2 regions of the Paenibacillus lacisediminis genome follow, and region 1 is predicted to be linked to the other one. Evidence: riboswitches for the same ligand, from Rfam matches in the RefSeq annotation. Region 1 holds a riboswitch; the other holds the start of a gene.

Region 1 (4,592 bases):
CGTCGCCCGTGAGGACAACAAGGATTCGGAGCCGATCCAAAAGTTGGCCAAAGCGATTTCCAGCCCGGAAGTGAAACAGTACCTGGAACAAAATTACGGCGAGATCGCATTGCCGGCGTTCTAAAAACGGGGCCTGGCACCAAAGAAGGGCCTAGCCTTAAGCGTGCGGTGTTGCGCTGTATGACGTCGGTCCAGCACGTCGGTCCAGCACAGAGGTTGGCACATCGGCGGACTGCCGGCGGCATAGGTCAAACTCCCTTCCTCATAAAATAATGGCAGCGAATTTTTTGTGAGGGAGGGAAACCGATGCAGATTCATGTCGTTCAGCGGAACCAATCCATATACAGCATCGCCGATACTTACGGCATCCCTTATGGCGATATCGTGGAAGCGAATGAAATCCCGAATCCCGACCGGCTTGTGGTAGGACAAACTCTGGTTATTCCGATCGTCGGCAGCTATTACCGGGTTCAGCCCGGTGACAGCTTGTGGTCGATCGCACAGCGGTTTGGAATCAACTACCGGGAGCTGGCTCGGGTGAACGGTATTTCACCGGACCGGACGTTGTCCGTCGGGTTTCGGCTGTACATTCCGCCCCGTCCGAAACGGAACGCGGAGTTTAACGCCTATGTGGAACCCCGGGGCGGGACCGTGGCCCCGGAGCTGGAGGAAGGGGCGCGGGAGGCCGCTCCACATTTGACTTATCTGGCGCCGTTCAGCTTTCAGGCGCGGCGGGACGGATCGCTGAAGGAGCCTTTGCTGGACAACTTCCCGGCTATCGCCAGAGAAAACCGGGTCGTGCTGATGATGGTCGTTACGAATCAGGAAAATGACCGGTTCAGCGATGAGCTGGGACGGATTCTGCTGAACGACATCGCCGTGCAGGATCGGTTTTTGGACAATATCGTGACGACGGCCGGCAATTACGGATTCCGGGATATTCATTTCGATTTCGAATTTTTGCGGCCGGCCGACCGGGAAGCTTACAACGCCTTTTTGCGTAAGGCAAAAGCCCGTTTCGAGCAGCAGGGCTGGCTGATGTCGACCGCACTGGCGCCCAAAACGAGCCGGGAGCAGCAGGGACTGTGGTATGAAGCCCACGATTACCGGGCGCATGGGGAAATCGCCGATTTTGTCGTGATCATGACCTATGAATGGGGCTACAGCGGCGGACCGGCCCAGGCCGTGTCGCCGATCGGTCCGGTGCGCAGGGTCATCGAATATGCGCTGACGGAAATGCCGGCAGGGAAAATTATGATGGGGCAAAATTTGTACGGCTATGATTGGACCTTGCCCTTCGTTCCTGGCAGCGTAGCGCGGGCGGTCAGTCCACAGCGGGCGATCGGGATCGCGGCCCGGCATAACGTGGCGATCGAATACAGCGCACGGGCGCAGGCTCCTTTTTTCAGGTACACGGATGAGGAAGGAAAACAGCATGAAGTGTGGTTCGAGGACGCCAGGTCCATCCAGGCGAAATTCGATTTGATCCAAGAGCTGGACCTCAGGGGCATGAGCTATTGGAAGCTGGGCCTCAGTTTCCCGCAAAACTGGCTGCTCATCGAAAGCAACTTCGACGTGGTGAAGCGGTCGTAACATGAGATGGTCTTGAATTTTCACGAATTTTCAATTATAATTTTCATGTGACTTTTGTAACAGTGGCATCGGGTTGATTGCGGTATGCTGAAACCAACCCAACATTTTTTAAAAAAATTCAAATGAATATGGATCTTCGGGGTAAGGTGAAATTCCTGACCGGCGGTGAGGTTCCTCTATTCCATGGCGAAGAGAGGGGCTTAAGCCCGCGACTCGTTTACCGCGTATTGTCTGCGGTTGGCGACTGACTTGGTGCGATTCCAAGGCCGACGGTAAAGTCCGGATGGGAGAAGATCAAACAAGCAAGTTTGAACAGAGCTTTTCTTTGCTCTGCCCAGGCTTATTTGGTCGCCCTCGCAACCCCTTTTTCACGAAAGGATTGCGGGGGTTTTCTGCGTAGACCCCATATTCAAGAAGGGGACATCACTATGAAAAATGCAAGTGCAAGCGGTAGAGTTAATGGGGTAGGAGCGGGGACAGGCAAGGTTGGTTTGCAGGCCGGCGGCAACGCCGGCACGCTGGCGGGAGCATCCGGAATGGCGGGCGCGTCAGGGAAGGCGGCAACATTGGCCGTGAACGCGGCCGCAAAAGGAACAGCGAAAACCGGGTTTTGGCTTGTCGTTCTGGGAGCCGCCCTCTGGGGTGTCGACCCGCTGTTTCGGATCATTTTGCTGAAGTCGCTGACTTCGGCGCAACTTGTTCTGATTGAACATATCATCATCGCTTTGGTGGCCGTTCCGGTGTTATGGAAAAACCGCACCGATCTTAAAGGGCTGGGCTGGCGTCACGCCGGAGCGCTGCTCTTTATTTCCTGGGGCGGGTCGGCGGTCGCCACCATCCTGTTCACGATGGCTCTATCGAGCGGTGATTTGAACGCCGTGCTGCTGCTGCAAAAAATGCAGCCGCTGTTCGCCATCCTGCTCGCCGGTTTGATATTGAAGGAGAAACTGCCGCGTCACTTTGCCGGATTGCTGGTGATCGCTTTGGCCGGAACGTACCTGCTCACTTTCGGATTTACGGTTCCGATCGGGCACTGGCGCGATTTCGTGCAGGTCGGCAGCCTGCTTTCGCTGGGAGCGGCCGCGCTTTGGGGCGGTTCGACCGTGATGGGCCGGCTGATGGTTGGAAAGATGAAGTATGAGACGGTCACGTCGCTGCGGTTTATTTTGGCGCTGCCGCTGCTGCTGGCCATCGCCTGGAACGAAGGGGCGGCCTGGAATCTGCCGTCCGGAGGCTGGCAAATCGCCGCCGTTTCGCTGAACATGCTTGGACAGGCGCTGCTGCCGGGACTCCTGAGCTTGCTCGTCTACTACAAAGGATTGACGACCACAAAGGCGTCGGTGGCCACGCTGGCAGAGCTAAGTTTTCCGATGGTCGGGGTGCTCGTCAACTGGGTAGCGTTCCAGCAGATGATTACGGCAGCCCAAGTGTGCGGATTCGTGCTGATCTGGGCGACACTGTTCATCATCTCACGTCAGGGCGGATCGCCCGCCGCGGAGACGAAAACGAGCAACGCGGGGGCTTAACGGTGATGAGGGATTAACTTGTTTTTTAACTGACTCAGGTTTTGGGGACCTCCATTGCGGAGGTCTTTTTTGTTGCCAAGAGGAATTTGGGGAGTATGGGGCTTTGGCTGGTCCGGTACCTTCTAAGGGCATATGTATGATTGCGCGCGGGTTAGTAAACATGCTGACCGGTGATTCTATTGGATATATCCAATAGAATCAGTTGAAATTCGCAGAAAAGAGCCCATCGCGGCAAATCTATTGGATTTATCCAATGGGACATAGCTTCAGGACTGAGGAGAAGCTAATAGGGGCAGGCGCGATTGAACCCATATAATGTTAAAGAGCGAATTATGAAAATATTCATCGGACAACCTGTCATGGAATGCGGGATCAGCTCGAAAAAGTTCTGGGAAAAAGATCCATATACGCTCGATTATGAAATTTTGGCTTAGAGTGTTGCGACTTTAACACGGAAGCTTTGAAAAGTTGCCGGACGGGAACCCGTCTGTTATGATCTTAAAACGGGCATAGGGTGGGACTTTCACCAATACAACAATCTGGTTTTCTTATTCTGCCCAAACATAACAGGTAAGCATGAGGAGGGATCGGTTTGTCGACGCAAGTATCACGCATCATGATTCAAGCGCCTGCCGGCAAGGTTTGGAATGCGCTTACAAAACCTGATCTAGTCAAGAAATGGCAATATGGCGCCGATCTGATTACCGATTGGAAAGTTGGCGGCGAAATCCGTTTCCGCAATGAATGGGACGGAAACGTCTTCGAGCAATGGGGAAAGGTGCTGGAAGTGGAACCTTATCGGCTTATCCGGTATTCCCTGTTTGCCCCTCAACCAGGACTTGAAGACAAGCCGGAAAATTACTTTGTGATGAGCTATATCTTGAGTGAAGAGGGCGGCGGCACGCTCCTGAAGATCGAGCAACAGGACAACCGCCCGGGCGCGGAGGACGAACCATCGCAAGAAGAAGGGGAAAATGCAGTATTGGCCATGCTTAAGGCCGTCGCTGAAGAATAGCGAAACTCCCTCAAATAGGTTCAATAAAAACATCCGTTTTAAAAGAAAGATCACCGGTTACCCTGATTTCTTGGCCAGGATAACACGGCGATCTTTTTTCATGTCCATAAAAAATAATCATAGATGTGCAAACCCTTGCTTTAGGTGCGGGGAGGCGAGGATAGGGGCCAGCCACTGCCTCTGTTGCCGGATTAGCGGTAATTTGTGGCGTTATTTTTGAAAATTTCCGCTTCTGCGTGAAATAGCGGAACTTTTGGGCCTTATCTGGGTAACAATCTTGGGAAAAGCCCCTCTTCGTCCCCTTACTCCCAAAATAGCGGTAAAAAATTCCTCTATTCTAGCCAATTCACCTTTTTGCCGAAAATAAGGACATTTTTTACCGTTATTCTCCCAGCCACTACAAAAACGCAAGCAGTGTGCTCCTACTCCATGCCCCAATCAAAGGATAAGACGGAGCG
Region 2 (4,592 bases), on a different contig from region 1:
ATCCTTTATTTATTGCTCGTAGGCTAGTTAGGTTTGCAAGTGAGGACGTGGGTTTGGCGGACAATAGGGCTTTGGAAATCGCTGTTTCGGTGTTTCAAGCATGTCAATTCATAGGAATGCCAGAGTGCGATGTGCATTTAACACAAGCCGTTATATATCTGACCCTGGCTCCCAAATCGAATTCTGCTTACTTAGCTTACCGTTATGCGAAAAAAGATGCCCTACATTCCATGAATGAACCTGTTCCTTTGCAACTTCGCAACGCTCCAACAAAGCTTATGAAAGAGCTTAACTATGGTAAAGGGTATCAGTACGCCCATGACACAGAAGAAAAGCTGACAACGATGCAGACTATGCCAGATTCCCTGATCGGACGCGAATATTATCATCCGACAACACAGGGGTCTGAATTCAAAATTAAACAAAGGATGGAAGAAATTGCAGCATGGCACAAGAAAAACAACAATCATGATTAGCTTTACAGACAGGAGGATACCAAAATGAAATTAGAAGAAATCGTAGAATACTGTTTATCTTATCCAGCCTCATATGAGGATCATCCTTTTGGAGAAGATTGGACAGCCATACGCCACAAAGGAAACAAGAAGATCTTTGCATTAATATTTGAAAAAGATGATCATCTTTGCGTTAACCTGAAATGTGATCCTGAGCGATCTGATTTCCTTCGAAATGCATTTGAAGAAGTTAAGCCGGGATATCATATGAGTAAAGAGCATTGGAATACGATTATCTTAGATGGAAACCTTCCGGAGGATGATCTTCACGATATGGTAAAACATAGTTTTGACCTGACGAAACCCAAACATAAAGTGAAAAAATAACTTATTAGGATTTAAAACTATTAAAGAAAATAATGCTACTGAAGATAGCTGGACTTTTGGCGGAACCTATATATCGTTTTTACGTATATCGTTTTTACGCTTAGGAGTTGATTTATTGAAATGGAGACGAATCCCCGCAAAACAACAATAAATCCTAGTTGGAAGAAGTAAACTAACGGGTTGCCCTCTAATCAAGTTAGATGATGAAGGAAATAGAATAACCCAGACGGGGTGTCCATTTTCAGGCACAATTGATATAGCTCACCCTAGAAATGAGTCTTTTTTTGAGCCACCATATATATCGGATCAGACTTTACTCAAAAGCCATGTTCAGAGAGCAAACCATCATATACCAAATATAGACGATCCAAATTCGTTACGGATCTTTCGACAAAAAAAGTCAAATGATAAACTTGCTGTAAGCACCGATGGCGAGGGCTCTGGTCCCGCCATCAGTTCGAGTCCGTACAGACTACTCTTGCTGGCGCTACGTGAGCGTATCCCTCGAGCATCAACTCACGGCGCGGCCAGTACCAGATCACGGTCGAACAGGAGCAGCACGACGCGAAAGCTATGGGTACAGCCTGTTTCCACTGTGAAGGACCTCCGCCAGTGATCCCAGGTTTTTCTCGCCAGCGCCTAGGAGGCAGGTAGCCAGCCAGGTCAGGCCGAGCACTTTGCGATCCTTACCAAGCGGAGTCGCTGTCATCCTCCTATTTAGCGAGATTGTGTTCAAAATGTTTATTCTCAAGATTTAGGGTCTTCCAGTACTTTCTAGCAGCAACCTTTCCCAAAACATAAGCAACGGCTTCCGTTCCCTAAAGTTGAGTGCTGCAAACAATTCCGGAGGTGCACTGTGATGTTCCCCAGGGAGGCAGTGCTTGCGTTTTTCATTTTGTGGTGGTAACATTACCGCAGAGCCTATGACTTATCATAGGACAACAACCAAATAAGCTACAATCCTTCGGGGCAGGGTGAAATTCCCTACCGACGGTGATGGCTGAAACGGATGGCGGCAATTTTCGCCAGTGGTATCAATCCCTCCGCTTCAAGCACGAGTCCGTGACCCGCGAGGCGCTTGAACAAGCGCGAGCGGCTGAGCCGGTGAGATTCCGGGACCGACAGTATAGTCTGGATGGGAGAAGGAAAACGCGAAGAAACACGCACGTTTTAGTTATGTTTCAATTATTTTTATTTCGGGCGTGTTTGCAATCAAAGGGCTTTTTGTATTTCAAGTTCCGTAATTCACAAAGTTTAGTTGCGTGATGGAATGGTGGCTTGAAAATACGGCGTATTTAGGCTATTCGTCTTTTTGGCGGTATTGTCTTTGTCGTCTGCTCTTTTTGCTTGCGTAGGACAACTCTCATACAACCCTGCTGGATTGATTCCGGCAGGGTTATTTGATCTTGTTTAAGGTTTAGGTTTGAGGTTTTAGTTTGAGGTTTTTGTGATTTTGGATTCAGCGGGAGGCGAGAGGCAATGCAAGTGATCGATGACGATTACTACATGGGGCTTGCTCTGGACATGGCCGAGCGGGCCCAGGGCCAAACCGGCGTCAACCCGGTGGTCGGCGCGGTGGTCGTGAAAGATGGCGCGCTCGTCGGACTGGGGACGCATCTTGAGCGCGGCACGCCGCATGCGGAAGTTCATGCGCTGAACATGGCCGGAGCGAACGCCAAGGGCAGTACCGTTTACGTTTCGCTGGAGCCCTGCAGCCATTACGGTTTGACGCCGCCTTGCGCCGAGCGGCTGATCACCGAGGGGGTCAAACGGGTCGTCATTGCCTGCGAGGACCCGAATCCCCAGGTTGCCGGCAGGGGCATTGCGATGCTCCGCAGCCAGGGGATCGAGGTGAAAGTAGGCGTGCTCCGGGAACGGGCCCTGAAGATTAACCGGAAGTTTATCAAATTTATTACGACAGGGCTCCCCTATGTCACGGTCAAAACGGCCAGCACGCTTGACGGCAAAATCGCTTCCCGCACCGGGGACAGCAAATGGATTTCCAATGAAGACGCGCGGGAAATCGTGCATACGATGCGGCACCGGCATCAGGGGATTATGGTCGGCGTCTCCACCGTTCTTGCCGACGATCCGCAACTCACAACCCGGCTTTCCGTTCCGGGGCTGTCGCCGGTCCGGTTGATCGTCGACTCCACGCTGCGGATTCCCGAATCCGCCAAGGTACTGCAGGATCATGCGGCCCCGACGATCCTGCTGACGACGGAGCGGGCCAATCCGGCCAAGGCGGAGCTGTTAACAAGCCTGGGCGTGGAAGTGATGCACTGCGGAAACGGACCGCAGGTGGACCTCAAGCTTGCCCTGGAGCAGCTCGGAGCTAAAGGTATCTCGTCCGTCCTGGTGGAGGGTGGCGGCCGCTTAAACGGCTCGTTATTGCAAAATCGGCTGGTGGATGAAATTGTGTTGTTTTTTGCCCCCAAGCTGATCGGCGGCGAAGCGGCGGCGGTGAACTTCAAGTTCGACGGCTTTGATTTGATGCGGGACGCCGTCAGCTTGCGGGATATGGAAGTGACGCAAATCGGAGATAATGTGTGCATCCGGGGTTTTCCGGTTTGGAGCGAAACGTAAATGAGCCAAAGGAGGGATAAGAGATGTTCACGGGACTCATTGAGGAGATCGGGACGATGAAATCGATCGGCCGCAAGGGAGAAGCGATGCTGCTGGAAATTTCCGCGCGGATGGTCACCGAAGGTCTAAAGCTCGGAGACAGCATCGCCGTCAACGGAGTCTGTCTGACGGTCACTGCCTTTGACGCCGCCTCCTTTACGGTCGATGTGATGCCGGAAACGTACCGGAATACGAATTTGAAAGATCTGAAGCCGGGCAGCCGGGTCAATCTGGAACGGGCGATGGCGGCAAACGGGCGCTTCGGCGGCCACATCGTGCAAGGGCATGTCGACGGCGTTGGGAAAATCGTCGGCACGAGCCGGGACCAAAACGCGGTAGTATACGAAATCGCACCGCTTCGTTCGTCCTTGTTCAAATACATCATTCCCAAAGGTTCGGTTGCGGTGGACGGAATCAGCCTGACGGTCGTGGAGGCCGGTGGCGGGAAATTCGCGGTCTCGATCATTCCGCATACCCTTGCGGAGACGGTGCTGGCCATCAAACGCCAGGGAGATACCGTGAATTTGGAAGGCGATGTGCTGGGAAAATATGTGGAGCACTTGCTGAAATACGGAAAAGACCACGGTGAACCGGAGGATGAAGGTTCCGGCAGCCCATCCGCCCCGTCCGGAATCGATCTGCCGTTTTTAGCCGCTAACGGTTTTGCCTAAAGTTTGTTGAAACAGGAGGGGAAAAAGAATGAGCGATATACGTTTGGACCGTGTGGAAGATGCGATCTACGAGTTAATGCGAGGTAAAGTCATCATCGTCGTGGACGATGAAGACCGGGAGAATGAGGGGGATTTCGTTGCCCTGGCGGAAAAAGCAACACCGGAAGTGATCAATTTCATGATCACGCAGGGGCGCGGACTTGTCTGCTTGCCGATCACCCAGGAGCGGGCCGAAGAGCTCGATCTAAAGCCGATGGTTGCGCAAAATACCGATTATCACGGGACGGCTTTTACGGTTTCCATCGACCATGCCGATACGACGACCGGGATTTCCGCCTACGAGCGTTCGCTTACGGTCAAAGGGATCATGGACCCGAACGCGAAGCCGTCGGACTTCCGGCGGCCCGGCCATATGTTCCCGCTGATCGCCAAAAAAGGCGGTGTGCTCCGGCGC

What was found. A riboswitch is a leader RNA that binds a small molecule or an ion and turns the genes downstream of it on or off. The one in region 1 is predicted to bind FMN.
Region 2: another riboswitch for FMN. It lies ahead of ribD (bifunctional diaminohydroxyphosphoribosylaminopyrimidine deaminase/5-amino-6-(5-phosphoribosylamino)uracil reductase RibD); the one in region 1 lies ahead of ACLD72_RS10920 (DMT family transporter).

What each region holds. Positions count from the first base shown of each region.
Region 1 covers NZ_JBKIAX020000004.1:473,619-478,210, reverse strand. The annotation lists gene ACLD72_RS10930 (MetQ/NlpA family ABC transporter substrate-binding protein) at 1-124, shown strand, start outside; gene ACLD72_RS10925 (LysM peptidoglycan-binding domain-containing protein) at 307-1,593, shown strand; FMN riboswitch at 1,722-1,892, shown strand; gene ACLD72_RS10920 (DMT family transporter) at 2,130-3,119, shown strand; gene ACLD72_RS10915 (SRPBCC family protein) at 3,712-4,134, shown strand.
Region 2 covers NZ_JBKIAX020000017.1:74,743-79,334, reverse strand. The annotation lists gene ACLD72_RS25575 (replication-associated recombination protein A) at 1-476, shown strand, start outside; gene ACLD72_RS25570 (MmcQ/YjbR family DNA-binding protein) at 501-842, shown strand; FMN riboswitch at 1,799-1,993, shown strand; gene ribD (bifunctional diaminohydroxyphosphoribosylaminopyrimidine deaminase/5-amino-6-(5-phosphoribosylamino)uracil reductase RibD) at 2,322-3,428, shown strand; gene ribE (riboflavin synthase) at 3,452-4,138, shown strand; gene ACLD72_RS25555 (bifunctional 3,4-dihydroxy-2-butanone-4-phosphate synthase/GTP cyclohydrolase II) at 4,167-4,592, shown strand, end outside.